Regions from separate parts of the Priestia sp. 40 genome, predicted to be linked through region 1. Evidence: riboswitches for the same ligand, from Rfam matches in the RefSeq annotation. Region 1 holds a riboswitch; the other holds the start of a gene.
What was found. A riboswitch is a leader RNA that binds a small molecule or an ion and turns the genes downstream of it on or off. The one in region 1 is predicted to bind preQ1.

Region 1 (15,404 bases):
GGCGATTAGCGGGATTTAAACAAGCGCTCACAGAGGCAAATTTATCACTAGAAAATCAGTCCATTATCAGCTGTTATTCAACGGTAGAAGATAGCAGGAGAGCAAGTAAACAGCTGCTTTCCTTGCCTAATAGGCCAACAGCAGTCTTTGCATGTACAGATCTAATTGGGGTATCGCTCATAAACGAGGCAAGGAAGCAGGGGCTTTCGATCCCGGGAGATCTGTCGGTAATTGGATTCGATAATACGATTTATGCTGATATTGCTGAGCCGGGTTTGACAACGATTGAACAACCCATTTCTCAGATGGCTACTAGTACGTTTGAACAGCTGTTAAAGTCTATGAAAAAAGAAGAGCATGCGAAACAGCGAATAACAATTATTCCAGAACTAGTAGAACGTGCATCGGTAAAAAAGCTATAAAATAGAGAAGGTAAAAAAGCTGCAGGTGTTGAGGCACCTGCAGCTTTTTCTGCTTAAGCATATTTATAGAGAGACCGAACTTTTGACTTCGTTTATTGTTTCGCCTTTAATAGTTGTCTCTGTTGGAATCGTAAGGAAACCAGTTAGAAAAGCACCAAAGAAGTATAAGCAAGCAAAGATCCAAATTACGCCGCCCGTGCCCAAAAGACCAATAAAAACGGTCACGATTAAAGGACCTACAAAAGCAGAAAGTCCAGATCCTAAGTTCAACACAGACATTGCAGCTCCTTTATTCTCTGGAGCTAAAGAAGGCACTAACGCTGTAAGAGGGACATAACCCGCTAGTGTTGCACCGTAACAGCATGCGACAATCATCATCACCCAATAATTATGTCCGACGAATTGCGGTACATAGTAGAGAGCAAGGGTTACAATTCCGCATCCAACCCCGCCAAACCATTTGATTGTATTTACCCAGCCAAACTTATCTCCAACAATACCAAAAATAATATTAAAAGCCATATTCACAAAAAACAATGTACCCCAGATTTGCAACCATTCACTCATCGTAAAATCATGTTTCATCATATATGTTGGCAAGAAAACAACAAATCCAAATTGAGCAGCAGAGTTAATAATCTTTACGATGCCACCGATCCCTACTTTAGGGTTCTCAAATGCAATTGTAATCCCTTTCATTAATTCTTTTGTTTTATTATCGTTTACTTTTTGGACGGTAAACTTGTCTTTATTCATAATAATCGAAAAGATTCCACCGATCAAAACAAAAAGTAAACCACTCCACAAGGTAGCGATTTCGCCAATTTTCGGAACCATATAACTTGAGTAAAAGGCTCCGATTACGCTTAATCCAAGCTGGAAGACAAACCAAAACCAGCCTACTGCTTTTGAAAGCATTTCCTGGGGCGTGCGATAAGACACCCAGACCAAGAATGAGTAAGCAAATAAAGGGTAACCAAATCCTCTAAGAGCATAACAAATTAGTATAATTGTGTAATTCATAATATGAAGTCCTAAACCTATAAATCCAATTGAACCAATAATAAAGGATATCAAGCCGAATGCCATTGCTTTTCTAGGACCCCACAGCTGAACCAGTACGCCCGAGAACCAGGAAGAAACAGAGACCGTAATGCCGTAAACAGTAAACAGTAAAGCAGCATGTTCAATGGTTAAACCTCGTTCTACGAGATAAGGAGATAACCATCCTTGTTCTAAACCATCGCCAATCATAAAAACAATAATACCTATGTATCCCCACGTTAAATGAGAAGGGATCCCAATCCTGTCTAAAGTCGTTTTTCTGGAAATAAATTCATTCATTTTCCACACCACCAGATCGATTATTTTGTGTAAAACATCAAACTAATTTGGTTAAGCGCTTAATCTATTTGATAAAAAGTATACGCTTACATTTTTTGAACGTCAATTAAAATTTTAAATATATATAATTTTCAATTAAATTATTTTAATCATAAAAATATTAGTATGTAAGGCAATAATCACTGAATTCATGATAAAAATACTCAAATATAGAGAATTTCTTTATGTTTCATCGATAAATAGATAAAAAAATAAAAAAAATTTTTTGTAATATACGTTTAGATTTTCAAAAAAAAAATATTCTAAATAATCTATAAAAAATGTTTGCATTTCAGAAAACGTTATGTATAATTGGAATCAGGAAAGCGCTTAACCTACATAGAGGTTTGAGCGAATGTTTTCTTAACTTTTAATTAAAGGGGAAAATAAGATGGGAATTCTTACAATTGGAATAATTGGTGCTGGACGCATAGGGAAATTACACGTTGATAATTTAAAATTAATGCCGCAAATAAAAATTAAAGCGGTTTCAGATGTGGTAATAGACCATTTACATGAATGGGCTGCAAGTAAAGAAATTTCGACGTTAACAACAAATTATCAAGATTTATTAGCTGATCCAGAAATTGATGCCGTTTTCATTTGTTCGCCAACGAATACGCACGCATCGATTATTGAAGAAGCCGCTCGAGCGAAAAAACATATTTTCTGTGAAAAGCCCGTTAGTTTTTCAGTAGAAGAAACAATCCAAGCGTTAGAAGTAGTAAAAGAACACGGGGTACAGCTTCAAGTTGGCTTTAACCGACGCTTTGATCCCAACTTTAAAAAAGTGCATGATCTTGTACAGCAGGGAGAGGTAGGACAGCCGCATATTTTAAAAATCACTTCCAGAGACCCTCAGCCTCCGAGTCCCGAATATGTTCGCGCTTCAGGAGGATTGTTTATGGATATGATGATTCATGATTTTGATATGGCTCGTTATGTAATGGGCAGCGAAGTAGTAGAAGTATCGGCTTACGGCACGACGCTCATCAATCCTGCTATTGAAGAAGCGGGAGATATAGATACGGCAATTGTGTCATTAAAATTTGCAAATGGAGCTTTAGGTGTAATTGATAACAGTCGTCAAGCTGTCTACGGTTACGACCAGCGCCTTGAAGTATTTGGTGAAAAAGGTGCCGCTGCTGCTGATAATTGCCGTCCAACTACAGTAGAAATATCAACAGGCGAAAGTGTAGTGAAAGAGAAGCCGCTATATTTCTTCCTTGAACGCTATACACAAGCGTACATAGATGAAGTAACACAGTTTGCAAGAGCAATTATGGAAAATCAAAGCGTTATTTGTACAGGGAACGATGGATTACAGGCAGAACGAATTGCTAAAGCAGCAAAAAAATCTTTACTATCCGGGCAGCCAGTGAAGATTGAACATAAAAAATACGCAGTGAATTAATGACGGTAAACGTGGGGATGAAAGAAATTGATCTTTCTACCCTTTTAGGAAAGCGCTTAACTAAGGAGGAATAAAGATGAATCCGCTTGTTTTTAAAGAAAATCGTGAGTTAGATTTTATCGCTATCGGCCGCTTATGTATTGACTTAAATGCAAATGAAACACAGCGTCCAATGGAAGAGACTAAAACATTTACTAAATATGTAGGAGGCTCTCCAGCTAATATTGCGATTGGAGCAGCGAGGCTAGGCTTGAAAACCGGTTTTATCGGAAAAGTATCTGATGATCAAATGGGCCGCTTCATTACGGATTATCTGCAAAAAAATAAGATTAACACAGAAAGCATTGTTGTTGATAAAACAGGAGCCGTAACGGGGCTTGCTTTTACGGAAATCAAGAGTCCTACAGATTGCAGCATCTTAATGTATCGTGATAACGTAGCAGATTTAAAACTAGATCCTACAGAAGTATCAGAAGAATATATTAAGAAGTCAAAGGCTCTTTTAATATCTGGAACCGCTCTTGCAAAAAGTCCTTCCCGTGAAGCTGTGTTTCTAGCATTAGAATATGCACGTAAGCATGAAGTTGTAGTGTTTTTTGATATTGACTATCGTCCATATACATGGGAATCAGAAGCTGAAACAGCTGTCTATTTTAATTTAGCTGCTGAAAAATCAGATGTGATCATCGGTACGCGAGAAGAGTTTGACATGATGGAAAAACTTTTAAATTATAAAGAATCTAATGACCAAGTAACAGCAGAGCGCTGGTTTTCTCACCATGCTCAAATCGTCGTGATTAAACATGGTGGAGAAGGGTCTATTGCCTATACAAGAGATGGTGAGTCTCACCGCGGAGGAATATTTAAAACAAAAGTTCTGAAAACGTTTGGTGCTGGTGATTCCTATGCTTCAGCCTTTATTTATGGATTGATGCAAGGACTGGAAATTCCACAGGCAATGCGATTTGGGGGTGCCTCAGCTTCGATTGTAATTTCAAAACACAGCTGTTCAGATGCTATGCCGACAAGCGTTGAGCTCTTCAACTTTATAGAGACAGCAACGGAAGTTTTGCAGGAAGCTTAATAAACAAAGGGAAAATCTTGAGAGATTAAAGGAATAGAAGCTTATTAAAATCAGATAAAGGGAGAGAGATTGTATGACACAAACAGCAGTAAAAACAGTAAAAAACTATATTGGTGGACAATGGATTGAATCAGCTGCATCAAAAACGGAACCTGTGTATAACCCAGCGACAGGTGAATTAATCGCACAGGTGCCTCTTTCTACAAAAGAAGATGTAGATCAAGCGGTGCAAGCAGCAAATGAAGCTTTCAAAGGGTGGGCAAAAACAGCCGTGCCTAAACGTGCACGAATTTTGTTCAAGTATCAGCAGCTATTAGTAGATAACTGGGATGAATTAGCAAAGTTAGTGACGGTTGAAAACGGAAAAAGCTTTAACGAAGCGCGAGGTGAAGTGCAGCGTGGAATTGAATGTGTAGAATTCGCGGCAGGTGCTCCGACGTTAATGATGGGGAAACAGCTTCCTGACATCGCAACAGACATTGAATCTGGCATGTATCGCTATCCAATTGGTGTAATTGGAGGAATTACGCCGTTCAATTTTCCAATGATGGTTCCTTGCTGGATGTTCCCGCTTGCGGTTGCTTGCGGCAATACATTTGTGTTAAAGCCGTCTGAGCGTACACCTCTTTTAGCTGCAAGGTTAGCTGAACTGTTTGAAGAAGCTGGTTTGCCAAAAGGCGTATTAAACATTGTAAACGGCGCGCATGATGTGGTCAACGGTCTTCTTGAACATAAATTAGTGAAAGCTATTTCGTTTGTAGGTTCCCAGCCCGTAGCTGAGTATGTGTACAAAAAAGGCACGGAAAACTTAAAGCGTGTTCAAGCTTTAGCCGGTGCTAAAAACCATTCAATTGTATTAAATGATGCAGATTTAAACGTAGCAACAAAACAAATTATCGGAGCCGCTTTTGGTTCAGCAGGTGAACGTTGTATGGCAGCATCTGTTGTGACTGTACAGGAAGAAATTGCGGATCAGCTAATTGAAAGATTAGTAGAGGAAGCAAATGATATTGTAATTGGCGACGGCTTAGAAGAAAACGTCTTTTTAGGACCAGTTATTCGTGAAAATCATAAAGAGCGTACGCTCAGCTATATTGAATCAGGCGTGCAAGAAGGAGCAGAGCTTATTCGTGACGGTCGCACAGATGCAGCAGTAAATGGCAATGGCTACTTTGTCGGACCAACGATTTTTGATCGTGTGACGCAAGAAATGAAAATTTGGCAAGATGAAATTTTTGCACCTGTGCTGTCTATTATACGCGTGAAAACATTAGGAGAAGCCATTGAAGTAGCCAATAACTCTCGATTTGCGAACGGTGCTTGCATTTATACAGATAGCGGCGCAAGCGTACGTGAATTCCGCGAAAATATTGAATCCGGTATGTTAGGAGTAAATGTAGGGGTACCGGCACCTATGGCATTCTTCCCATTCTCTGGCTGGAAAGATTCTTTTTATGGTGATCTTCATGCAAATGGTACGGACGGCGTGGAGTTTTATACAAGAAAGAAAATGGTAACAACGCGCTGGTAAGTGAGTCATTAAAAATCGCATCTCATTTTAAAAGGAAGTATCAGGAATTAAAGATATTCCTTATGCTTCCTTTTTTTAAATCGCAATCTACTACTAGAAGGGAGAAAGAAGCATGGAAACAGTTAGGATGACGACGGCACAAGCATTAGTGAAGTTTTTAAATCAGCAGTATGTTGAATTTGATGGAAAGCAGCATCAGTTTATTAAAGGGATTTTTACAATTTTCGGGCACGGAAATGTGGTAGGTCTTGGGCAAGCTTTGGAAGAAAACCCAGGAAATCTAGATGTATATCAAGGGCGTAATGAACAAGGAATGGCCAATGCAGCGATGGCTTTTGCGAAACAAAAACATCGGAAGCAGATTATGGCTTGCACATCTTCAGTGGGGCCAGGTTCAGCAAATATGGTTACAACGGCAGCCACTGCTTCAGCTAATAATATTCCAGTTTTGCTGCTTCCTGGTGATGTATTTGCAACTAGACAGCCGGATCCCGTTTTGCAGCAAATTGAACAGTCATATGATTTATCTATTTCTACAAATGATGCCTTTCGACCAGTGAGTAAGTACTGGGATCGCGTAAGCCGCCCTGAACAATTGATGACAGCTATGATTAATGCGATGCGTGTGTTAACGAATCCTGCAGATACAGGAGCTGTAACTATTTGTTTGCCTCAAGATGTGCAGGGAGAAGCATGGGATTTTCCAGCTTATTTCTTCCAAAAGCGCGTTCACCGCATTGAGCGCCGCCTTCCGACTAGGGACAGTCTAGCAGATGCAATTCAATTAATGAAAACAAAGAAAAAGCCAATCATCATTTGTGGAGGAGGCGTTCGGTATTCAGAAGCTGCAAAAGAGTTAAAACAATTTGCTAGTGAGTTCCATATTCCATTTGGAGAAACTCAAGCAGGGAAAAGTGCGGTTGAAAGTGACTATCGCTATAATCTGGGCGGAATAGGTGTAACAGGGAACTCAGCTGCTAATACAATCGCTAAAGAAGCAGATTTAGTAATTGGAGTAGGCACTCGATTTACTGATTTTACAACAGCATCTAAACAGCTTTTTCAACATCCCAACGTGCAATTTCTTACCATTAACACGTCTGAATTTCATGCAAATAAACTTGATGCCGTGAAACTTGTAGCTGATGCAAAAGAAGGGTTGCTTGCTCTTAGGGAAGAGCTAAAATCAATTGGCTATCAGTCTGTTTATACAACAGAAATTACAAGTGCTAAAGACGCATGGGATACAGAATTAGAGCGTCTACATAGCATACGTTTTACTGGTGCAGATTTTGTTCCAGAAATACAAGGTCATTTAGATGAAAGCTTGGCTGAATATGTAGAATCACTTGGTACTCAATTAACGCAAACAGAAGTAATTGGAGAGGTGAATAAGCTCCTTAATGACAACTCCGTCATTGTTGGTGCAGCAGGAAGTCTTCCAGGCGACTTACAGAGAATGTGGAAGTCTAATAAACCTGATACCTACCATATGGAATATGGATATTCATGTATGGGATATGAAGTATCAGGCGCCCTTGGAGTTAAGCTGGCAGAACCAGCTAAAGAAGTGTATGCGATGGTTGGAGATGGAAGCTATCAAATGCTTCATTCAGAGCTTATTACAAGCCTTCAAGAAAGAAAAAAGATAAACATTTTACTGTTTGATAACTCCGGCTTCGGGTGCATTAATAACCTTCAAATGTCAAATGGTATGGGGAGCTTTGGCACAGAGTTTCGTTATCGAAACGGTGAAACAGGAAAGCTAAATGGGAACGTGATGAAAATTGATTTTGCAGCCAGCGCCGCGGGCTACGGTGTGAAAACGTATCGCGTAAGTTCTCTTGAAGAATTAAAAACGGCGATAGAAGATGCACAAAAACAAGAGGTTTCTACGCTAATTGATATTAAAGTGCTGCCAAAAACTATGACAAACGGTTATGAATCATGGTGGCATGTAGGAGTAGCAGAGGTATCTAAAAATCAGCATGTACAGGAAGCTTATAAAGATAAGGTGAAAAACCTTGAAATGGCAAGAGTTTATTAAGAAGCAGAAGAAAATGAGATTGTTGAAGAGAAACATCCGATAAATATAAAACAGGTTTTAATTTCATACAAGGGAGAGGAAGAGATGTTCAAGGAAAACACGGTAAAATTGGGGATTGCTCCAATTGCTTGGACAAATGATGATATGCCTGAACTGGGAGCTGAAAATACATTTGAACAATGTATCAGTGAGATGGCTTTAACCGGTTTTAGAGGAAGCGAGATCGGCAACAAATATCCGCGGAATGTTTCGATCTTAAGGAAGGCATTATCACTTCGGAATTTGGAAATTGCAAGCGCATGGTTTAGTACATTTTTAACGACAAAGCCGCTGGAAGAAACGGTGACGCCATTTATTGAACATCGCGATTTTTTATACGAAATGGGAGCAAAAGTAATTGTTGTATCTGAACAAGGACACAGCATTCAAGGGCTAATGGATGTTCCGTTATTCAAAGAAAAGCCTGTGTTCACGCCAACAGAGTGGAGCAGCCTTATAGAAGGCCTGCACCACCTTGGGAAACTAGCAAGAGAGAAAGATATGCATATTGTCTATCATCACCACATGGGAACAGGCGTACAAACAACAGAAGAAATTGAGCAGTTAATGGAGCTTACCAATCCGGAGCTTGTTTCGCTCCTATTCGATACCGGTCATCTTGTTTTTTCAGGCGAAGAACCTCTTTATATCTTAAAAAAATATCTTCATCGTATTAAGCATGTTCATTTAAAAGATATTCGCCAAGAAGTAGTTGATCGAGTCAAACAACAAGACCTGAGCTTCTTGCAAGCGGTAAAAGAAGGAGCCTTTACTGTTCCAGGCGACGGAGTTATTGAATTTGATGAAGTATTTACTACGCTCGCCGCTTCTGATTATAACGGCTGGTTTGTCGTAGAAGCAGAACAGGATCCAGCGCTTGCTAACCCTTTTGAATATGCGTTAAAAGCAAGAAACTTTATTAAAGAAAAAAGCGGTCTTTAATTTCCATTGTAAAAGGTTTACGCCTTTTATGTGTTTATGAAAGGAAAGGAGGAGATGAAATGAAGCCAACCATCTACAGTGTGGCTGAAGAAGCAGGTGTATCAATTTCCACCGTATCAAAAGTTATCAATCAAACCGGTCATATTAGTGAAAGAACAAGACAAAAAGTAATTGAGGTTATGGGGCAGTTGAATTACCACCCAAGCGTCGTAGCATCTGCTTTAACAGGAAAACCCACTAAAACGATTGGGCTTCTCGTACCCGACATCTCCAATCCTTTTTTTGCCGATTTGGCGAGAAGCATAGAAGACCGAAGCCATGAGCGAGGTTTCCATGTTGTAATGTGTAATACCGATAACAATGCGGAAAAAGAGAAAAAGTATTTATCGCTATTAATTCGTCAGAGAATCGATGGTTTAATTGTAGCATCTGCTTTTCGCAATGCTAATCTTTTAAAAGATATGCTGAAGCAAGATATACCGATTAGCGTTATTGCTTCAGAAATTCCTCACATATCCGTTAATACAGTGACAGTGGATGACTATAAGGGAAGCTATTTGGCGACTGATTATTTGCTATCTTTGCATCATAAAAAAATTGCGATTATTACAGAAAATGCAAAAAGTAATCACGCTCGTTTAGATGCTTTTCGAGACGCTATGCAAGAAAATGGAATCATTGTGCCGCCTCAGCACGTTATTACGACCGAAGCAAGTATTCAAAAAGGATATGAAAGTGCTAAGCAAATTTTTTCAATGAAGGAGAAAGTGACGGCTATTTTTGCTTGTAACGATTTACTGGCTATCGGAGTTATGCAAGCCGCAAAGGAATTCAAAATTGATGTGCCGCAAGACTTATCAGTGATTGGCTTTGATAATACGGTTCTTTCTACTACCATCACGCCCATGTTGACGACGGTAGCACAGCCGACAAAAGAAATGGCTATAAACGTAGTGGATTTGCTGGTTAGAGAAATGGAATATCCAACGATGCATAAAGAACATTTGCTTCTTGAGCCAAAATTGATTGTTCGGAAATCAACGGCTCCGTTACGAAGGGGCGCCACACCAGCTACAAATAATTGAACACAATCAAGAATATTGCCGTTAATAAAAAATCCTCATAGTCACATATTCAAGAGAATTTATAGAGTCTATGAAGAAAAAATGAGTGATTAGTAAATTCTGATTGCGCTACTACATAAAGGAGGAATTTAAGTATGTTAGGTAAATTAGGTGAATTAAATAAAGGATACAACGTACTTACAGAAATGACCGGTCAGCACAAAGATATGCTGATGGATATTGGAATTTATAAAATGTCCCAAGGAAAAGAGGAAACCTTGCTAGACAGCAGCAGTGAAACGGCTATTCTTTTACTAGAAGGAAAGGTAAAGCTAGAATGGGAAGGCCATTCGAAGGAAATTCAGCGTCAATCTCTTTTTGAAGAAGAGCCTTGGTGTTTGCACGTTTCAAAAAATGTGGAGGTTAAAATTACTGGGCTTGCCGATAGTGAAGTACTAGTTCAAAAAACGGACAATGAAAAAGAATTTTCATCAAAATTATATATGCCTGAAGATTGTCAAAACACAGTGGCTGGTGAAGGAGTATGGGAAGGTACTGCTCAGCGTGTCATTCGGACAATATTTGATTACAACAACGCTCCTTATTCTAACCTTGTTATTGGAGAAGTTATTTCTTATCCAGGAAGATGGTCGAGCTATCCGCCTCATCATCATGATCAGCCTGAAGTATATTACTATCGTTTTGACAAGCCGCAAGGATTTGGCTGTGCAATGGTTGGAGAAGATGCATACCGTGTAGTTGATAATAGTTTTATTACAATTCCTGGTGAATTGGATCACCCTCAAGCAACGGCTCCCGGCTATGCGATGTACTTCTGCTGGATGATTCGCCATCTTGACAATAATCCGTGGACAGACCGTATTATGGAAGAAGAGCATAAGTGGTTATTAGAGCCGGATGCAAAAATTTGGCCTGAAAAATAAATAAAGATCTTTATAAGAAATGGTTTTCAAATGTTGAAAAACTCGAATAAAAAATAATTATGCGTAAAATAATAGTTTATTTTTGTAAAATATGTTTTTATATGTTAAAATATAGCTTGTATTAATATTCAGGCGATGATATCGCTCTTTGCTGCAGATTCCTTTTTAGGAGTCTCTTTTTTTGGAAACAGAAGCAAAAGATACAGACAATTCGCATGTAAATTAAAAAGAAAAGGAGATAAGCGTAAGCCGCTTATCTCCTTTTCTTTTTAGCGTTATCTAATGCTAAGTTCTTTTTCACTACTTTTTCTAAAGTAACTTCCACGTGAACATTTTTTTCATCGATATCATTCACAAGCACGACGGTTCCTTTTCGTCCTTTAATCTTTAAATCATCACCCGTAGAAGGAATGTTTTCCCGCAGCTGGCTTAATAGAAGCTTTTTGTTTTCAAAAAAGTGGACAGCCACCATTTTATCTCACCTAATTTCATATGATATGTGTGATACAAAGATGTGTATATGAAATTCTTCCTATATATTATGTCGTCAGGGGTGGTTTTAGAACACATTGAATAGACAATTGTTGCATCGATATATGAAATAAATAGAATGGCATAGTTATAAATCTTCTATCCTTGGACATACTTATACTACTAATCTAAAAAGGGATGTGGATGAAAATGAAGGTGGCTATCGGATTAAGTGTATTTACGGTCGTTACAGGAGCAATTGCGTTAGGGTCGGTTTACTTTTTAGCAGGTATCTTTTCGTTTTTTCTAACGGTTTTTTCATAAAAAAATCCACCAAGAGGTGGATTTTTTTATTTAGCAGCGGCTTTTGTTTCATGAGGCGAATTGCCGATGAATCCAAATTTTCCGCCGACAACTTCTTTTACTTCGTGGATGACAATAAAAGAATTCGGGTCAATTTGCTGGATTTTCTTTTTAATTTTTAATAACTCGTTCTTTTTAATAACAACGTAAATAATACGTTTATCTTTATTGGCGTAGTAGCCATATCCGTAAAAGATGGTGGCTGCATTTCCAAATTCACTGGTAATAACTTGTGCGATGTCTTTGTACTGATCAGACATAATGGTCATTGCTTTTTTGTTGTGGAAACCTTCGATAACGATGTCGACGATTTTGGCACAAAGATAGACGAATATAAAAGTATAGAGTGTATTGTTGACGCCAATGGCAAAAATCGATGCTAAGATAATGACGCTGTCCATGTAGAACATGCTTTTCGAGATATTATAGCCTTTTGTGTAGTTTAATAAATAAGCTAAAAGAGTTGTTCCACCGGTAGATCCATCCGCGATAAAAATAAGAGCCAGTCCTGTTCCCATGAGTAAGGCGCCGAATACAATTCCTAAAATCATGTCGTGAACGTGAAAGGGAATATAACTGACTAAGCCGAGGAAAACGGACGTCATGACAGCTCCTAGAATCGTATAAAGAATGGTTTTTTTAGTTAGAAATTTATAAGCTAAGGCAATGAATACAAGGTTCACAAGAAATGTGCTGATACTTGTAGGTATATGAAACAAATAATATAAAACAAGAGCAATACCAACCGTACTTCCGTCACCTAATTTATTTGGAATGACAAAAAAATCAATCGATGCAGCAACTAAAAGCGCTCCGGCAATAATTAAAATGATGTCTTTATAGATTGTTTTCAATATGCAAACCTCCCTGATCATTAGGATATTTTCATGTGGAATCTTGTTTTTACTAGTGTTTCACAAATGATAAAATAAAAAACGTCTTAGAAATTGTCTAGTTATAAAACTGATCAACTTCTAAGACGAAGAATTACGATACGTGTATATGTCTTGAGTCTGCGTTTCTATGCTTCGATGTCACCGATTATATAAACCTCTGACCGCTATGTCAACGCTATGAGAGATGTTCAACTTTTCAAAAAATAGAAGGCGGTTTCCTACATAAAAAAAGAATCCTTTGCGACGGCGCAAAGGATTTTCAAATTTATTGGAATAGGGGGAATACGTTATTAGAATTGCCATTTTCATAAATTAATATACCTTTATTTTTAAAAAAATTATTGGTTAATGACGATTGAAAGTTTGTAATTGACATGCTGATTTAGCTCTGTCAAAAAATCATTTAATTCTTCATTTGAATGAAATTTGCATTCTAGTAAGTAGCAACCATCACCGCTGATTTTAAAGTTGTTGATAACGTACTCCTGCTGACTTTCTAAAAATGTAAGGTAGGGGTGGTGATGAATGCTCTGCGTATAGATATTTAAAAATGCATGGGTGGTGTAGCCAAGTTTCCGTTCATCAATGTTAATTGTATAGCCTTTGATAATGCCTTCATCTTCTAACTTTAATACTCTAGCAGAAGCGGCTTGTCCGGTTAAATGCACTTTTTCTCCTAATTCTTTCATCTTTATACGTCCATTTTTTGATAGCTCTTCTAGTATGCGTTTATCTGTATTATCTAACATCGCTACAAATCCTTTCGTATTTCAAATCAAAAGGGTTAACTACTTTATGTCACCTATGTATACTGGTACGTCTTCTATTTTATACTAAGGGAAAGTAAGAAAAAAGAGCAGTCAATATGGAAGACATGAAAGCAGCAGTAGTTTGTAAACAGCTCGATTGACGAAAGCTTAAGCTTGCTGTATGATTCTTTGAGTGTTTACGTGGTTCGTAACCATCCCACGTTAAAAAACTAAGGAGAGAATAGTAAGATGAATATAAGAACACTTTGCGTCAACGGTCTTTTAGCTGCTATGTATATTGCTGTCAGCATGCTAATTCAGCCGTTTGGCTTCACCAATATCCAATTTCGTATATCAGAAATGTTCAATCATTTGATTGTATTTAATAAAAAGTACGTGTACGGCATTGTACTAGGGGTATTTCTGACGAATTTGTTTTTTTCACCAATGGTCGCTTATGACCTGGTGTTTGGGGTAGGACAATCCGTACTATCATTACTCATTACCATTGTTTCTATGCGCTACATTAAAAATATGTGGGCTCGTATGCTTGTTAATACACTTGTATTTACATTTACGATGTTTATTATTGCGTTTGAACTTCACCTAGCATTTGATTTACCATTTTTCTTTACATGGTTAACAACAGCTGTTGGTGAGTTTGTGGTTATGCTTGTTGGAGCACCAATTATGGCGGCAATTAATAAACGTGTACAATTTAATAAGCTAGTTGGATAAAAAGATATGGCTGTGATAAATCTCACAGCCACATCTTTTTTTCTTTGTTATTCTATAAGTGTAGTGATAAACCCCTTATTATTGAAGAGCTTTTCACGCATGGACAAATTACCCATATCTAGCATGTAAAAAGAGCAGGTCGCGTTTGCGTTCTGCTCTTTTTGCGTAAGGAAATAGCCGATTAAATTATTTTGAAAGAAGGAGTGACAAATCTCACAGCGCATACTTTTTTCTTTTGTTACGATATACATATGGTTGGCAAACTCCTTATCGAAAAGTTTTTCGCACAACAACACATTACCTATGCGTAGCAATTAAAAAAGCAGACCGATGACGGTTTGCTTTTTTAATTGTGTGTTTTTACCATTAAATTACTATTTTGAGTTATAATTGTAAGGTGATTTTTGTTACGAGAGAGGGGATTATTTTTTGAGCAGAAAGTTAGGACTTCTTGTTTTATTAGCGTTAGCCATCGTGTTTTCCGGATGTTCAAAAGAAGAAGGCAAAGCTCCTTTACAAGAGCTAGAAAAGATCCATATTAACGTCATCAAAGAACAAAAGATGAAGCAAGGGATTTCATATGAAATGGAATTAGTAAACAAGAGCGATTTGACCATCAAACAAAATAATGTCTTTTTATCCTATCCTTTAAAAATGAAAAACGGTTATTCTGACAATGAATTTAAGGTGTTGGCAGAAGGCAATAAGTTAAATATTAAGCCAAAACAAAAGGTAAAGTTAACTGCATTTCTTCCTTATAAAGGAACTAATAAAGAAGCGTTAGCTATTGATGAGCCTGACGTAAAGTGCATAGGATATTGGAATGAACTTGATGACTACCATCAATTTTCTTTTGGAGGATCTTTGAAGCGAGAATAATAGAAAGCTATTTGTTAAATAGTGGAACTTAAAGGGTGTGAAATCGTATATAAACCAAGGGGGAGATTTCATTGAAGAGATACGGACTATTTATCATTAGCTTCATTGTGTTGCTCGGTAGCTTTCAACTGCTATCAGGCATGATTCTTACGTTTTTGTATGTTCCAGAAAGCGCGTATACGTGGAGCTCAAGTGAAGGTTTAGCAAGTAAAGTAATGTTCGGCAGTCATTCACCTAGCTTTGCTTTTGTAATTCCCGTTTTAGCAGCTACAGCCGCTTTTTTTATCTCTAAAAAATGGGTTAGGAAAAGTGTATAAGAAACTGATAGCGGTGGTGAATGAACAGTGAGTGTAGACACGGATAGATTAGTTAGCTTCTTCATTTTATGGGGAACACCGGCTGTTTTTAGTATAATAGAGTATTTTAAACTGAGTAAAA
Region 2 (15,404 bases), on a different contig from region 1:
AGTAAGTGGATTTCGAATTTCATGAGCAATACCCGCAGCCATTTCCCCAGCTAAAGATAGCTTATCCTTTTGGCGAAGAAATTTTTCAGTTTCTTTCTCTTCGGTAAGGTCACGTGAAATACCAAAAAGAGCAACCACCTGTTGATCACGATTAAAAATAGGTGAAACCGTAATTTCTACGTCAATTATTTTTCCGTCTTTTCGCTTGTCTTGAGTTTCAAAGGCAACCAGCTTTTCTCCTTTTTTAACCCTTTCTAATCGGCTTTCAGCGTCGCCTTTTAAGCCAGCAGGAATAAATGGAATGGCTTTTCCGACAATTTCTTCCGCTTTCCATCCGTATATTTGCTCAAAAGCATCGTTTACTTTAATCACTTTGCCGTCTAGACTGAACACGGCAATGGCGTCGCGGTTATATGTAAAAAAAGATTGTAAATACTCTTGAGCTGAGTACAGTTCATCTTCGGTTTTGTTCATTTTGACCGTCGTAATAGCAATCAGTTTTTTAGAGAAATGAGCACAGTATAACAAAATAATCATTGTGATCAGCGTAAACAAAATGAAATAAACGATATCTAATTTCACGAAAGTCACAGATGTAAAAAGAGTGTTGCTTACATAAAAGTACAAAACAATTGTTATGGACATTAATGTAGAAATTACAATAGCGATATAGCTATAATAAATAAAGCTAACAATTATTCCAAGAAACAAAAACAAATAATTAATAACAGCAGGTTCAATAGATGTTATGTACGCAATATAGGCATAATAGCATATAAAAAAAGAATACATAATGATAGCAGGATGAAAACGAAAGTAGTACATAACTGTCACTGCCAGTAATAAAATTCCTCCGCTTATAAAAACAATCAGATGAGGATCAGCTGCAATAAAGTGGTATAACACAATGTGGACAAAATACAGCAGCCAAAAAATAAGTAAAAGAATAAAATTCCGTTTTTTTATGAGGTTGTGTGATTCCATAAAAAATCCCTTTCTTAAATGGTGAATAATTTTATAGGAGAATAACTTTATAGTCAGCTAGTCGCACGATATAGTAATATATCACTCATATTAGCATAGTTACAACTATGTGAATAGCCGAATTGAGCACTTAGACCAAGGAAGATAGATCTAGAATGTGGCTGTTCATAAATTATTAAGGAAATATGAGGGGAATATGAACGAAATGAAGGGGATGTAAAGCTTTTGTGATAACCTTGTAAAAGCGAACTTTTTTCCAATCGGATAGGCTATACTGCCAGTAGAGCCATATGAATAGTGACTACATAGAGGCTCAGATGATTCGAAAGGAGACGGTAAAATGAACAAAAGTTTATTAGTCAAGTTATTTGGATCACTTCTAGCAATTATGTTAATCACAGCATGCAACTCACAAACGGATGAAAAAGATGCCACAGAACCGCAAACAGAACAGTCGGGTGATACTCAAGCGGAGGATACAACTACAGATGATTCACAGGAAACAATGAAGCAAGACGAAGCAGATGATTCATCTGGGGATGAAGCAGCTGATGATCAAGAAGAATCAACGGATAGTGCTGACGGAAAAACAGACGAAAGTAAATAAACGTAAGTATTTCTATAAAAAAAAGCGACTCAAGTAGAGTCGCTTTTTCTATTAGTTTTGTACGGTGATTTCGCTTGCTTCATTTAACGTTACGTTCACTGTAGATACGTCTCCGTCATCTAACAGTAAATCTGTAATTCGATCTTCAAGCTGTTCTTGAATTGCTCGGCGGAGCGGTCTAGCACCGAATGCAGGGTGATAGCCAAGTTCAGCCAGTTTTTCTTTTACCTCATCCGCTACGCTCAGCGTGATGTTTTGTTCTTGTAATGTTTCTTTTAATTCAGCAAGCATAAGGTCAACGATTTTAATCAAGTTATCTTTTTCAAGGTGATTAAACTCAATGATTGTATCAAATCGATTTAAAAACTCTGGTTTGAAATAAGATGAAAGTGAATCTAAAACGGATGCCTGTTTAAGAGCGTCATTTTCTGCGTCAAACCCAACCGTAATTTTCTTTTCACCTACACCAGCGTTACTTGTCATAATGATAACTGTGTCTTTAAAGCTTACTGTGCGACCTTGACTATCTGTTAGACGTCCGTCTTCTAGAATTTGCAGAAACATATGCTGAACGTCTGGATGAGCTTTTTCAATTTCATCTAGTAAGATGATGGAATAAGGGTTGCGGCGTACTTTCTCTGTTAATTGTCCTGCCTCTTCGTGACCTACGTAGCCAGGAGGGGAACCGATTAATTTAGACACCGCGTGTTTTTCCATATATTCACTCATATCTAGACGAACCATAGCATCTTTTGAGCCGAATAGTTCTTCAGCTAATGTTTTGGTTAACTCTGTTTTACCGACACCTGTTGGACCGACAAATAAGAATGAACCAATTGGGCGATGCTTCGCTTTTAATCCAGCGCGAGAACGTCGAATCGCTTTTGCTACTTTTTCTACAGCTTCCTGCTGTCCGATTACTTTTTGAGCTAAGTGCTCTGCTAAATGTTTCATTTTTGCTGATTCATTTTCTTGAAGTTTACCAACAGGGATACCCGTTTTCTTTTCAATAATTGCTTGAATGTCAGCAATATCCACATTCATTTTTTTCTGTTCTTCGTTCAATTGTTTTTCAAGAGCAGCTTCTTCATCGCGCAGTTTTGCCGCTACTTCATATTTTTCATTCTTTAACGCCTGCTCTTTTTCTTTTGTAATTTCTTTTAAGCGAGCGGCCGCGTCGTCTTTATTTGTAATGCCTGCCTGTAAGTTCATTTTTGAACCTGCTTCATCTAGCAAGTCAATTGCTTTATCAGGCAAGAAGCGATCTTGAATGTAGCGGTGTGATAAATTTACACAAGCGCGGATCGCTTCATCTGTATAGCTAACGCCGTGATAATCTTCATATTTACTTTGAATTCCTTTTAGAATTTCAACGGCTTCTTCTACAGACGGTTCGTGAACCATAACCGGCTGGAAGCGTCGTTCAAGAGCCGCATCTTTTTCAATGGAACGATACTCTTTTAAAGTTGTAGCTCCGACTACTTGAAGTTCGCCTCGTGCAAGAGCTGGTTTTAAAATATTGCTTGCGTCCATTGAACCTTCCGCTGAACCAGCTCCTACAAGAAGGTGAATTTCATCGATAAATAAAATCACGTTTTTTCGCTGTTGAAGCTCAGAAATCAACTGCTTCATGCGCTCTTCAAATTGACCGCGAACGCCCGTATTAGCTACGAGAGATGCTACGTCTAACAGATATACATCTTTATTTAACAGCTTGGCAGGAACTTTTCCTTCTGCGATTTTTAAAGCTAACCCTTCAACAACAGCTGTTTTACCAACGCCAGGTTCTCCAATTAGTACCGGGTTGTTTTTGTTTCTTCTATTTAAAATTTCAATGACACGCTCTACTTCTTCTTCGCGGCCAATAACAGGGTCAATTAATCCCGTTTTCGCAATTTGAGTTAAGTTTCGACCGAACTGGTCTAAAAATCCGCTGCCGCCATTTCCTTGCTGCGGCTGTTCCGGTGCAGCTTGTTCTTGTGACATTTGCTTGAATAAATCATCGATGTTCATAAAGCCGCCACCTCCAAAACCTGATGGGATTTTATGTTCTTTCATTAGCGCTTGGTAACATGTATGACATAAACGATATTGAGATTTTTGATTATTTGTTTGTACGTTTAATTGAATAGACGCTTCACGTTTATTACAGTTTTGACAAATCATTTAATTAGCCTCCCTAAATGATTTTAATCGAAGATCAGTAGGTGTTTGACCTTTCTTGACCTTTCGTAATTTCATTATACTTTGACCTTTTTTGACTTTCAAGTCTTTTGCTTAAAAAAATTTTGAGGGAAGTTCCTCGCTTATGTACAAGAGGTAGTACATTAAAAAAAGATGTGTTTTATGTGTACCCGTTCTATACATGTAAAAACATAAGAGGCATTTTGTACAATGATCTGCTTGGAGAGGGAATTAATATTAATAAGAAGAAAAGTGGAAACATGAGTGCAGAGCTTACCGTTGGATAAAATAAGTTATTGACAGCAAGAAGGATAAAAATTATACTCAAGAAGGTTTGCACTTAACTGCGTAAAAGCATAAAAGCGTTTAAGTGAAAAAGAAAGATAGAAAGGGAATACCTCATGAAAAAAGAAATTTCATTTATACAATCAATAGCGGTGGTTTTGGTGCTATTAGCTATTATTTTTGTTTCATTATTTATGTTAAAGCTGCCGCCTCATATTCCGCTAATATTTGGTGTAGCATTTATTAGTGTGATTGGCTTTTTGTTGAAATATAAGTGGCCAGAAATGGAGAAAGGAATTTTGGACGGTGTTAGACTTGGCATTAAGCCTATCCTTATTTTAATGCTGATCGGGATGCTCATTGCGATTTGGATGGTAGGAGGAACGATACCGACGATTTTATCCTACGGCTTCCACTGGATTTCACCGCAGTACTTTTTAATTAGTGCTTTGGTTATTACCGTATTAGTTTCAACATTTACAGGAAGTTCATTAACAACCGTCAGTACGGTAGGGGTCGCTTTATTTGGCGTAGGAACTGCTATTGGTGTACATCCAGGTCTAGCAGCGGGAATGATTGTTTCAGGAGCTGTGTTTGGAGATAAGATGTCTCCATTGTCTGATACAACAAATTTTGCCTCTGGTATCGTTGAAGTGCCGCTTCCTAAACATATTCAGCATATTACGTGGACGACGGTTCCAAGTATTGTCATTACCGCAATCATTGCATTGGTCATTGGGATGAACGGAAATCATGAAAGCGTCAATTACGGAGAAATTCAAGGAATTCAAGAAGCATTAAAGCATACGTTTAATTTACACGTGTTAACGTTGCTTTCTCCACTCTTAGTTCTTATTTTTTCGATGAGAAGAGTCGATGTATTGCCAACGTTAGTTTTAGGGATTGTAACGGCCATTATTACAGGAATGATTACACAGCATGAATTTACGCTGAGTCAATTGTTAGGGGTTCTTCAAAGCGGGCCGGCAATCGAGTCAGGAAATAAAGTAGTCGATGCGATTGTAAACAAAGGCGGATTACAGTCCATGATGTTTTCTATTTCTCTTATCATGATTGCCTTATCGCTAGGGGGATTGATGAGAGCAGTTGGAATTATTGATGCTTTATTAGAAGGATTAGCAAAACAAATCCGCCGCAGCGGAGACGTTATTTTTGCTACGCTTCTATCTTCAATTGGAGTGAACGTTATTACAGGAGAACAGTATTTATCAATTCTTCTGCCTGGGCAAACGTTTAAGCCGCTGTATGAAAAGTGGAACTTAGACCCAAAAAACTTATCACGAACGCTTGAAGACGGCGGAACGGTTATTAATGCTATCATTCCGTGGGGTGTCAGCGGCGCTTTTATTTCAACAGCATTAAATATTCCAGCAGCTGACTACGTTCCATTTACATTCTTTAGTATTTTATGTCCGATCTTTTCGGTTATTTTAGCATATACGGGCATTGGTATTGCCAAGAAAAAAGCTCAGTCTTAACTGGGCTTTTTTCTTTTTGAAAAAGGACAGGTAAAAAACGACAAAAAAAGTATGATTCCACTTTTCAAATCTATAATTTAATAATACAATTTACTATACGTCTTTCTTGTTCATGTGTTTGTATGAATTCTTATTTCTTTACAGATGAAGAAATTTTGGTTTTGCGTTATGATAAATAAGCTGTGTTGGCGATGGGATGAATGCCCTTTTTAGCAAACATTTAAGAAGGGTAAAGCCACATAAAAACACTCATTATAAAAGAGAAAAGATATTTATCGAGGAGAGGGTTTCTGTTGAAAAAATGGGGCATCATTGCATTAATCACTGTAGCTGTGCTCGGTGTGACAGCGGTTTTCAACCGAGCTGAAAGTGATGATGTAAATAAAGAAAAATTGAATTTATTATCGCCTTATTCAAATAAAGTAGATGTATATAGCATTACGTATCCTAGTGATAATTTAAAGATAAAAGGGTTTTTAGTACAGCCTAAAGACATTGCAGACAAACACTATCCGCTTTTAGTATATAATCGCGGAGGAAATCGCGAACATGGCATGATTCGCGCAAAAACACTTCAGTATTTGTCATACTGGGCAAGTAAAGGCTACGTCGTTGTTGCGACTCAATACAGGGGAAATGGCGGAAGTGAAGGAACAGAGACGTACGGCGGTAAAGATATTGACGACGTATTAAACCTTATTAAATGGGGAGAACAGCTTCCTTATGTAAATCACCAGCAAAAGGTAGCGCTAGGATATTCACGCGGCGGTATGATGACGTATTTAACGATGAAAAACGGCGTTAAATTTGATGCAGTTGTCGTACAATCAGGTATTACAGACATGTTTCAATTCTATGATCAAAGAGGGCCTGAAATGAAACAAGTGCTGCGGACAATTGTAGGAGATCCGGCGCAGTATCCAGAGAGGTATAAAAGTCGTTCTGTTGTCTATTGGAGCGATAAAGTAAATTCACCTCTTTTGATTTTACAGGGTGATCATGATCGTAAAGTTCATCACACTCAGGCTGAAAAGCTTGTGAAACAACTAGATGAGCAGGGAAAAGAATACAAATATGTACTGTACAAAAACGGAGACCATCCGCTAACTGCTTATTATGATCAATATAACGCGGAAATTGATAAATGGTTTAAAATACATTTAGCTAAGCAGTAAAGAAATTGGAAACAGTTTTGATGAATGGAAAAGAGCAGCTTGTTTTATCCTACTACATGTAAGCATATAAAAAGGGGATGAAGCAAAATGACTCAGTCTAAAAGTCAAAAAGAGCGTCAGTGGAACGTACGAAAACAATCACAAAACCCATCGCATGGAAAAGTAAAATCTTTTGAAGAGCTATCAGAAGAAATCACGCCTAAACGTAAATAAGGTAACCACCATATAAAGGAAGACACAAAAAAGGAGAGCTGAAGCTCTCCTTTTTCTATGTTTGTTTATGGATTTGTGGACCACATGCCCGCAGATTTGATAAAAATACGCGGATGCAGTTTTAATTGTGCTACCATAATTTCAGCTAGGTCTTCAGGCTGCATCACTTTATCAGGATTGCCATCCGTTAAGTTTTCTTTATATGCTAATTCCGTTGCTACTGTACTTGGTGTTAGCGCTGTTACACGAATATTGTGTTTGCGCACTTCTAGCGCTAGAGATTCGGTTAAGCCAAGCACGCCAAATTTTGAAGCGCTGTAAGCACTTGTAACGGGAGCGCCTTTTTGACCAGCAGTGGATGAAATATTGATGATGTCTCCACCATTTTTTTCGATTAATTGAGGTAGAACGGCGCGCGTTACGTAGTAAACGCCCATTAAATTTACATCAATGATTTGTTTCCACTCAGCTGGGTCTAGCTCTAAAAAGCTTCCGAATTTACCGATTCCCGCATTGTTGATTAAGATATCCGTTGCCCCTAATTTTGTATGTAGATGCTCAACTGCTGCGTTTACTTCTTCCATAGAAGAAACATCTGCTGTTGCATAAGCAACTTGTACATCAAATGCTTCTAGTTCAGAAGCAACAGCCTTTAAATCTGCCTCTGTACGAGCAATTAAACCGATATTTACGCCTTCCTTTGCTAATTCAATCGCAGTTGAACGACCGATGCCTTTTCCTGCTCCTGTAATAAGAGCTACTTTGCCTTTAAGTGATTGTGCCATGTATAGACTCCTTTCAATGTTCCGCATAAACATTCTTCATAATAACAAAGAATTATCCATTACTATCCTATAGAAATGCACAAATGATGTCAAAAATAAAGATTATTAAAGTGGCTTCAAGTATAAATTTCCTTTTCATACAAAAACTATAGAGACTAAAAAGAAGAAATTCCGTTTCTTTTCGTTCAATGTAGTGGAGGATGAGCAATGCGTATAAAAAAACTATCTGAGTTAACGAATAAATCCAAACAGCGGAAAGAAAAAGCTGATGAATCGAAGGACTCTAAGAAAACGAGTGCTTCTTCTACACAGGAAGAGCAGAGATTATCGGAGAGGGTGGGAGATAATTTATCCCGCATGAAAAAAGCACTGGGACAGAGCACGGACTTAGTTGTGCGAGAGTTTCGAATTTCGATTGAAGAAAAATTCACTTTAGGCGTTGCTTACATCGACGGATTAGTAAATAAAGACGAAGTTGAACACTATGCGCTGGACTCCATTATGCACTATCACGATGAACATTTAACACATGATGATGGCATCGTTAATATGTACGAATTGATTAAAAGCTATAGTTTGGCAGCGGGTGAAATCATGGAAGCAAAGACATTGGATGATGCTCTTCTTCATGTGTTATCAGGAGATACCGTGCTGTTTTTAGAAGGGTATCAAACGTGTATTGTGGCAAGTACAAGAGGGTGGAGAGACAGGGCTGTTTCTGAACCACAATCTCAGACCGTTGTAAGAGGGCCTCGAGACAGCTTCACAGAAACACTGCGAACGAATACCGCATTGATTCGGCGCCGAATAAAATCTCCAAAACTTTGGATTGAATCTCAGCAAATAGGAGAGTTTACAAAAACGGATATTGCGCTCGTTTATATAGACGGCATTGCGGATGAACAGGTTATTCAAGAGGTAAAGGAGCGTCTTTCTAAAATTGATATAGACGGTATTTTGGAGAGCGGATATATCGAAGAGTTGATTCAAGATGAAGATTATACACCTTTTCCTACTATGCATAACACGGAGCGTCCAGACTCCGTGGCAGCAGGTCTTTTAGAGGGGCGAATAGCGATTCTAGTAGACGGTACACCTTTTGTATTGATGGTTCCTGCCCTATTTATTCAATTTTTTCAAGCGGCCGAAGATTATTACCAGCGCGCAGATATTAGTACATTGATTCGCTTAATGCGCTACATGGCATTTTTCTTAGCCCTTTTAACACCTTCTGCTTATATTGCTTTAACTACTTTTCATCAAGAGATGCTTCCTTTTGCTTTGTTAATTAGTATTGCAGCTCAAAGGGAAGGTGTTCCTTTTCCTGCTATTATTGAAGCGTTTATTATGGAAATCACGTTTGAAATTTTACGAGAAGCAGGAGTCCGATTGCCTCGAGCAGTAGGTTCAGCTATTTCGATTGTGGGAGCACTCGTTTTAGGAGAAGCCGCCGTACAAGCGGGATTAGTTTCACCTGCAATGGTTATCGTTGTATCCATCACCGCTATTAGTAACTTTGTGTCACCTGTGTATGATATGGCTATTGCAGTAAGGATGCTGCGCTTTATTTTAATGGTTTTAGCAGCTACTTTTGGCTTATTCGGTATTATCCTTGGGCTAATTTTAATGATTTTACATTTATGCAGCTTAAGGTCATTTGGAGTCCCTTATATGACACCTATGGCTCCATTTGTGAAGCGTGATCAAAAGGATGTTCTAATTAGACGTTCGATCAAAAAAATGAAAACAAGGCCAAAGCTTATTAACGAGAAGAATATTTCACGTCAAAAGACGCAAAAAAACTAAACTGTGTAAAGGTGGCCGTTTACTATGAAAGCATTTCTAATGTTATGTATTTGTTCATTGCTATTAAGCGGCTGCTGGAGCAGTCGAGAGTTGAATGAACTAGCCATTACGGTTGCTGTCGGAATTGATAAAGCAGAAGATGGCATCATTGTTACAGTTCAGCTGATTAACCCTGGTGATATTCAGGCCAAAACCCCTACAAACGGGCCTTCTGTTACGACATTTTCTATTAAGGCTTCGTCTGTAATGGAAGGGTTAAGAAAAATAACGACAAAATCCCCGCGGAAAATTTATCTTTCTCATTTACGAATGCTCGTCATTAGCGAAAGTATGGCGGAAGACGGTATTGCTGAAGTGCTTGATTTCTTTGCTCGGGATCATGAAGTGCGTACCGATTATTTTGTTGTTATTGCTAAAAACACGAAAGCATCGAGCGTGCTGAACGTATTAACAACAATCGAAAAAATACCAGCTAACCATATGTTTGCTTCATTAGACGTGTCACAGCGTATTTGGGCACCTACTAGAGGAGTAAAGTTAAATGAACTGATCAGTAATTTAACCAGCGAAGGAAAGCAGGCGGTGTTATCAGGAGTATTGTTAAAAGGCAATGTGAAAAATGCAGGAGATATGTCTAGCATTTCTCGCACCAATCTTTCCACTCTGCTCAATTTCAAAGGATTGGGTGTCTTTCAAAATGATAAGCTTATCGGCTGGTTCAATGAAGACGAAAGTAAAGGATATAACTATATTACAGGAAATGTAAAAAGTACGTTAATTGTTATTCCATGCGAAAAAAAAGAAAAACAGCATGATATCATCGGAGTAGAAATGCTTCGAACGAATGTGAAGGTAACCGCTTCTATGAAAAATCATAAACCTCATATTCACGTTGATTTAAAAGGAGAAGCGAACGTGGCTGATGTAGAGTGTCAAGTGAATTTACAGGACCCAGCTGTAATCAATATGCTCGAAAGAAAAACAGCAGCCGACGTAAAAGAAAAAATGAATGATGCAGTAGAAAAAGCTCAAAAAAACTATAAAAGCGATATCTTCGGTTTTGGCGAAGCGTTTTACAGACAAGATGTAAAGAGATGGTACAAAATGAAAAGAGACTGGAACAGAATTTACGCAGAGGATTTAACCGTCGATTTAGATGCAAAAGTTCAAATCCGTCGCTTAGGCACGTTAAATAACTCATACATGAAGCAAATGAAGCATTAAGGAGAAAGAAAATGGAGGGATTTATCGCCTTACTCGTACTGCTTGCTTATTTGACTAAAAAAATCATGATCAACTTCCGAAAGGAAAAGTATTACCGTGAAATAGTCGTCTACCTTTGTCTCATAGGTTTGGGTCTATTCTTTTGGGGAGCGATTACACTCCGTAAAGAAGTTCCTACGCCTCTGTACTTTTTAGAGGCACTAATTAAGCCTCTTACTAGAACCGTTCATCATCTGTTATTCACGTGAGCATGTAGGAGAGAAGGGGTGTATGATGCAAATAAAAGAATTTATTACTCCGAAACAACTTCTTTTTCTCATTTATTTTTTTTGTATCGGAAGCGCTATTTTGGCAGTTCCAGCTACGTTATTAGAAACGAATAGACAAAATGCCTGGGTATGTAGCGTACTTGCTATTGGCTTAGCCCTTTTAATTGTTGCGGTGTTGTTATGGCTGATGCACCGTTACCCTCAGCAAACGTTCATTGAAATAGCTAAAAAGGCGCTAGGTCCTTACGCCGGAGCGTGTATTTCTCTTATTTACATTTTTTTTATGTTCATTCAATCTACGTTTTCCCTTCGAGATATCAGTACATTTATGACGACGCAAATTGTCCCTGAAACGCTGCCTACGTGGATTCATGCTCTTGTTCTTTTAGCTGTTATATACGGAGGGTATCTAGGTATTGAAGTGATAGCGAGAACCGCGGAAATCTTTTTACCGTGGATCGTCGTACCTTTTTTATTGTTAATTTCGTTAAATATTCCTCAGATGAAACTGGATCGTCTTTACCCTTTGTTTGAATTCCGCATGGATGATTTAGTGTTAGGGACCACGTATTTCTTAGGAAATCCGTTTATGGAATTGATTTTTGTGCTAATGATTACGCCTCATATAAAAGATGGCAAAAAGGTAAAAAGAATGATTGTAATTGGTACTGTGGCATCGGGTTTGACGATTACGATTGCAGTTGCGGCTTGTATATTAGCTCTTGGCGCGAATATTGCATCAATGCACAGCTACCCAGTTTATTTATTAGGAAAAATGATTTCGTTAGGTGCAACGATTCAGCACGTTGAAGTATTAGTAGCTATTATTTGGATGTTATCTATCTTTTTTAAAGTTGTCATTGTGTTCTATGCTATTCAGTTAAGTATCGTCCAATTATGTAATTTACGGGTGCGCAATTTTTTAAGCTTTCCTTTAGGTCTAATCATTACAGGCGTGGCGTATTACATTATTCCAAATACAGCATACTTCAATTATTTTGAAAAATATTACTGGCCGTTTTATTTACTTGTACTAAGCGTCTGTTTTCCGTTGTTATTTATTGCGCTTTCTTATATAAAGAAAAATAAGGCAGCTAAAGGCGATAGAAGCCAACAAACATAGCATTATTTATACGCATGTGGTATAGTATACGATGACAATTCAAGAAGAAACGCCGTACACGTTTGTATATGTACGGGAGAGGTTCGAAAACTCCCTCTATAAAAAACTAAGATCATCGTTGATGACAAAAGACACGGTTTTAGCGTGTCTTCTTTCACGTGCTTTTCTATTAACACGTCTTTTTGACGTGTTTGGTAAGGACGTGTATCTTAGTTGCTTTTTAGGGAGATTGCTGGAAAAGAGCAGTCTCTTTTTTGTGTTATAAAATTAGTCACAAAGGGAACGAACGGTTCAATAAAGTTTCTTCTTCTTTTGATTTCAATCAAAAAGGAGACGAACAATAATGATGAAAAATGAAAAAGCGATTGTTGTATTTAGCGGAGGTCAAGATAGTACAACATGTCTATTTTGGGCTTTGAAAAACTTTAAAGAAGTAGAAACGGTTACTTTCCAATACGGTCAGCGTCATAGTCAAGAGATAGAGGTAGCAAAAGCTATCGCAGCTGATTTAGGTGTGAAGCATACCGTCCTAGATATGTCACTTTTAAATCAATTAGCACCAAATGCCTTAACGCGAGATGATATTGAGATCGAGCAAAAAGAAGGAGAGTTGCCTACAACGTTTGTGGATGGCCGCAATCTGTTATTTTTATCATTTGCAGCCGTACTGGCTAAAAACAGCGGAGGCCGTCATATCGTAACAGGCGTTTGTGAAACTGATTTTTCGGGATATCCAGACTGTCGAGATGTATTTGTGAAATCGTTAAACGTCACGCTTAATTTATCAATGGACTTCGATTTTGTGATTCACACGCCGCTTATGTGGATTGATAAAGCAGAAACGTGGGCGTTAGCGGATGAGCTAGGAGCGCTTGAATATGTGCGTAAAAAAACATTAACGTGCTACAACGGTATTGTTGCTGACGGATGCGGTGAATGTCCCGCATGTCAATTACGAAAGCGTGGGTTAGATCAATATCTGCAAACAAAAGAAGGAGGAGAGAAATAATGCTGCAACAAATGTATCCTCAAGTACTCCATGACTATGAATATGAACTGAACAAAGATATGCAGTTTGCTGCGGCACATTTTGTTCCTCACACAGAAGCAGGAAAATGCCGTCAAGTTCATGGACATACGTACTTTGTAAATCTAACTGTTGCCGGAGATACATTAGACGAAGCGGGCTTTTTAGTAAACTTTGCGCTATTGAAAAAAATTGTTTCTGGTCAATTTGATCATACATTATTGAACGATCATTCTATCTTTAACGAAGAAAATCCAAATGATTTTCCTACAACTGAAGTTGTTGCTCGTAAAATTTATGAGTTGGTTCAAGAATATCTAGACACACTACCAAATAAGCCTTCTTGCGTACAAGTATTCGTGCGGGAAACACCGACAAGTTACGTAGTTTACCGCCCAAAGAAGGTGAAAAAACGTGGCTAATACAATTCCAGTACTTGAAATATTCGGACCAACGATTCAAGGAGAAGGGATGGTTGTAGGGCGTAAGACGATGTTTGTTCGTACCGCAGGCTGTGATTATTCCTGCAGCTGGTGTGATTCAGCTTTTACATGGGATGGATCAGCTAAAAACGATATTCGTCAGCTAACAGCAGAACAAATTTGGACGGAGCTAAAAGAAATTGGAGGAGAGTGCTTTGATCACGTCACCATTTCTGGAGGAAACCCTGCGCTTATCAAGGCGATTGGTTCACTTGTAGAGCTTTTGCACAGTCATGGGGTAAAAGCAGCTCTTGAAACACAGGGAAGCCGTTATCAGGATTGGTTCCTAAAGATCGATGATTTAACGATTTCTCCTAAGCCTCCAAGTTCATTGATGAAAACAGATTTCTCCGTATTAGACGATATTATAGAGACATTAATAAAGGAAAAACGCATGGCGCATATAAGCATAAAAGTCGTTGTATTTAATGATGAGGACTTTGAGTATGCAGCGTCTGTTCATGAACGTTATCCTAAGGTTCCATTTTTTGTTCAAGTAGGAAACGAGGACTTAACGACAATCGATAATGCGTCGTTAACACAAGAATTGCTTAAAAAATATGAGTGGTTAATCGATAAGGCAGTGGCAGCTAAAAACATGAACGATGTAAGAGTTCTGCCGCAGGTTCACGCCCTTGTTTGGGGAAATAAACGAGGCGTGTAAGCGCATAGCAAAAAATTTACAAAGAAAAATAAAAACAGATATATACAAAATAAAAAAACGCTGTTAGAATGACAATCGTAGAAAGAGAGGAAATGCAAATGAGCGGTCGAAAAGATGAAGAATTAGAAGGTGTATCACTCCTTGGAAATCAAGGAACAAACTATTTGTTTGAATATTCACCAGAGATTCTAGAAGCATTTGATAACAAACATCCAAATCGTGATTATTTTGTGAAATTCAACTGTCCGGAATTTACGAGCTTATGTCCAAAAACAGGTCAGCCGGATTTCGCAACCATTTATATTAGTTACATTCCAGATGAAAAAATGGTGGAAAGCAAGTCGTTAAAGCTTTATTTGTTCAGCTTCCGTAACCATGGAGATTTCCATGAAGACTGTATGAACATTATTATGAATGACTTAATTAAACTGATGAATCCAAGATATATTGAAGTATGGGGAAAATTCACACCACGGGGCGGGATTTCAATTGATCCATATACAAACTATGGCCGTCCCGGTACGAAGTATGAAGAAATGGCTAATTACCGCCTAATGAATCATGATTTATACCCAGAAACAATTGATAATCGTTAATTCGAACAAACAGGTTGTGTATGCAACCTGTTTTCCATTGCAAAAACAACAGGTGAGAAGGTGAAAGAATGTCACAGAGATCAGCATTAGTATTAGGTGCAAGCGGACTTGTTGGTCAAGAACTTTTAAAAATGTTATTAAGCAACAGCTTATATAACCATGTGACAGTGTTTGTTCGAAAAAGCTACCAATCGAACACACAAAGCTACGTCAGCTTGAAATTGATTTTTCAGAGCTTGATAAGCACGAAGAATGCTTTGCAGTTGATGATGTATATTGCTGTTTAGGCACGACAATGAAAAAAGCAAAAACAAAAGCGAAATTCATTAAAGTGGACTACGAATTTCCTTTAAAAGCGGCTAAATGTGCAGAAAAATATCGCTGCAAAAACTTTTTAACGATTACAGCAATTGGTGCTGATCTTCGTTCGCCATTCTTTTACAGTAAAGTAAAGGGGCAAGTAGAAGAAGATATCGCAAGC

Region 2: it holds a riboswitch for preQ1, as region 1 does, so the genes downstream of both, queC (7-cyano-7-deazaguanine synthase QueC) here and ACO1DI_RS17215 (QueT transporter family protein) in region 1, are expected to answer to the same signal.

The regions. Positions count from the first base shown of each region.
Region 1 covers NZ_JBMPZA010000015.1:455,062-470,465, reverse strand. Annotated here, with positions in the region: gene ACO1DI_RS17275 (LacI family DNA-binding transcriptional regulator) at 1-422, shown strand, start outside; gene ACO1DI_RS17270 (MFS transporter) at 486-1,766, opposite strand; gene iolG (inositol 2-dehydrogenase) at 2,197-3,219, shown strand; gene iolC (5-dehydro-2-deoxygluconokinase) at 3,296-4,303, shown strand; gene ACO1DI_RS17255 (CoA-acylating methylmalonate-semialdehyde dehydrogenase) at 4,377-5,834, shown strand; gene iolD (3D-(3,5/4)-trihydroxycyclohexane-1,2-dione acylhydrolase (decyclizing)) at 5,947-7,881, shown strand; gene iolE (myo-inosose-2 dehydratase) at 7,966-8,862, shown strand; gene ACO1DI_RS17240 (LacI family DNA-binding transcriptional regulator) at 8,922-9,947, shown strand; gene ACO1DI_RS17235 (5-deoxy-glucuronate isomerase) at 10,082-10,870, shown strand; gene ACO1DI_RS17230 (hypothetical protein) at 11,124-11,342, opposite strand; gene ACO1DI_RS17225 (YitT family protein) at 11,692-12,558, opposite strand; gene ACO1DI_RS17220 (Lrp/AsnC family transcriptional regulator) at 12,939-13,349, opposite strand; PreQ1 riboswitch class I at 13,545-13,589, shown strand; gene ACO1DI_RS17215 (QueT transporter family protein) at 13,599-14,087, shown strand; gene ACO1DI_RS17210 (hypothetical protein) at 14,517-14,966, shown strand; gene ACO1DI_RS17205 (hypothetical protein) at 15,038-15,283, shown strand; gene ACO1DI_RS17200 (hypothetical protein) at 15,311-15,404, shown strand, end outside.
Region 2 covers NZ_JBMPZA010000017.1:280,882-296,285, reverse strand. Annotated here, with positions in the region: gene ACO1DI_RS21240 (PAS domain S-box protein) at 1-984, opposite strand, end outside; gene ACO1DI_RS21235 (hypothetical protein) at 1,325-1,591, shown strand; gene ACO1DI_RS21230 (ATP-dependent Clp protease ATP-binding subunit) at 1,643-3,757, opposite strand; gene nhaC (Na+/H+ antiporter NhaC) at 4,177-5,559, shown strand; gene ACO1DI_RS21220 (alpha/beta hydrolase family protein) at 5,853-6,734, shown strand; gene ACO1DI_RS21215 (DUF6254 family protein) at 6,822-6,947, shown strand; gene ACO1DI_RS21210 (3-ketoacyl-ACP reductase) at 7,013-7,732, opposite strand; gene ACO1DI_RS21205 (spore germination protein) at 7,940-9,538, shown strand; gene ACO1DI_RS21200 (Ger(x)C family spore germination protein) at 9,563-10,762, shown strand; gene ACO1DI_RS21195 (hypothetical protein) at 10,774-11,010, shown strand; gene ACO1DI_RS21190 (GerAB/ArcD/ProY family transporter) at 11,033-12,154, shown strand; PreQ1 riboswitch class I at 12,227-12,270, shown strand; gene queC (7-cyano-7-deazaguanine synthase QueC) at 12,498-13,163, shown strand; gene queD (6-carboxytetrahydropterin synthase QueD) at 13,163-13,603, shown strand; gene queE (7-carboxy-7-deazaguanine synthase QueE) at 13,596-14,327, shown strand; gene queF (preQ(1) synthase) at 14,426-14,923, shown strand; partial or broken gene ACO1DI_RS21165 (NAD-dependent epimerase/dehydratase family protein) at 14,992-15,404, shown strand, end outside.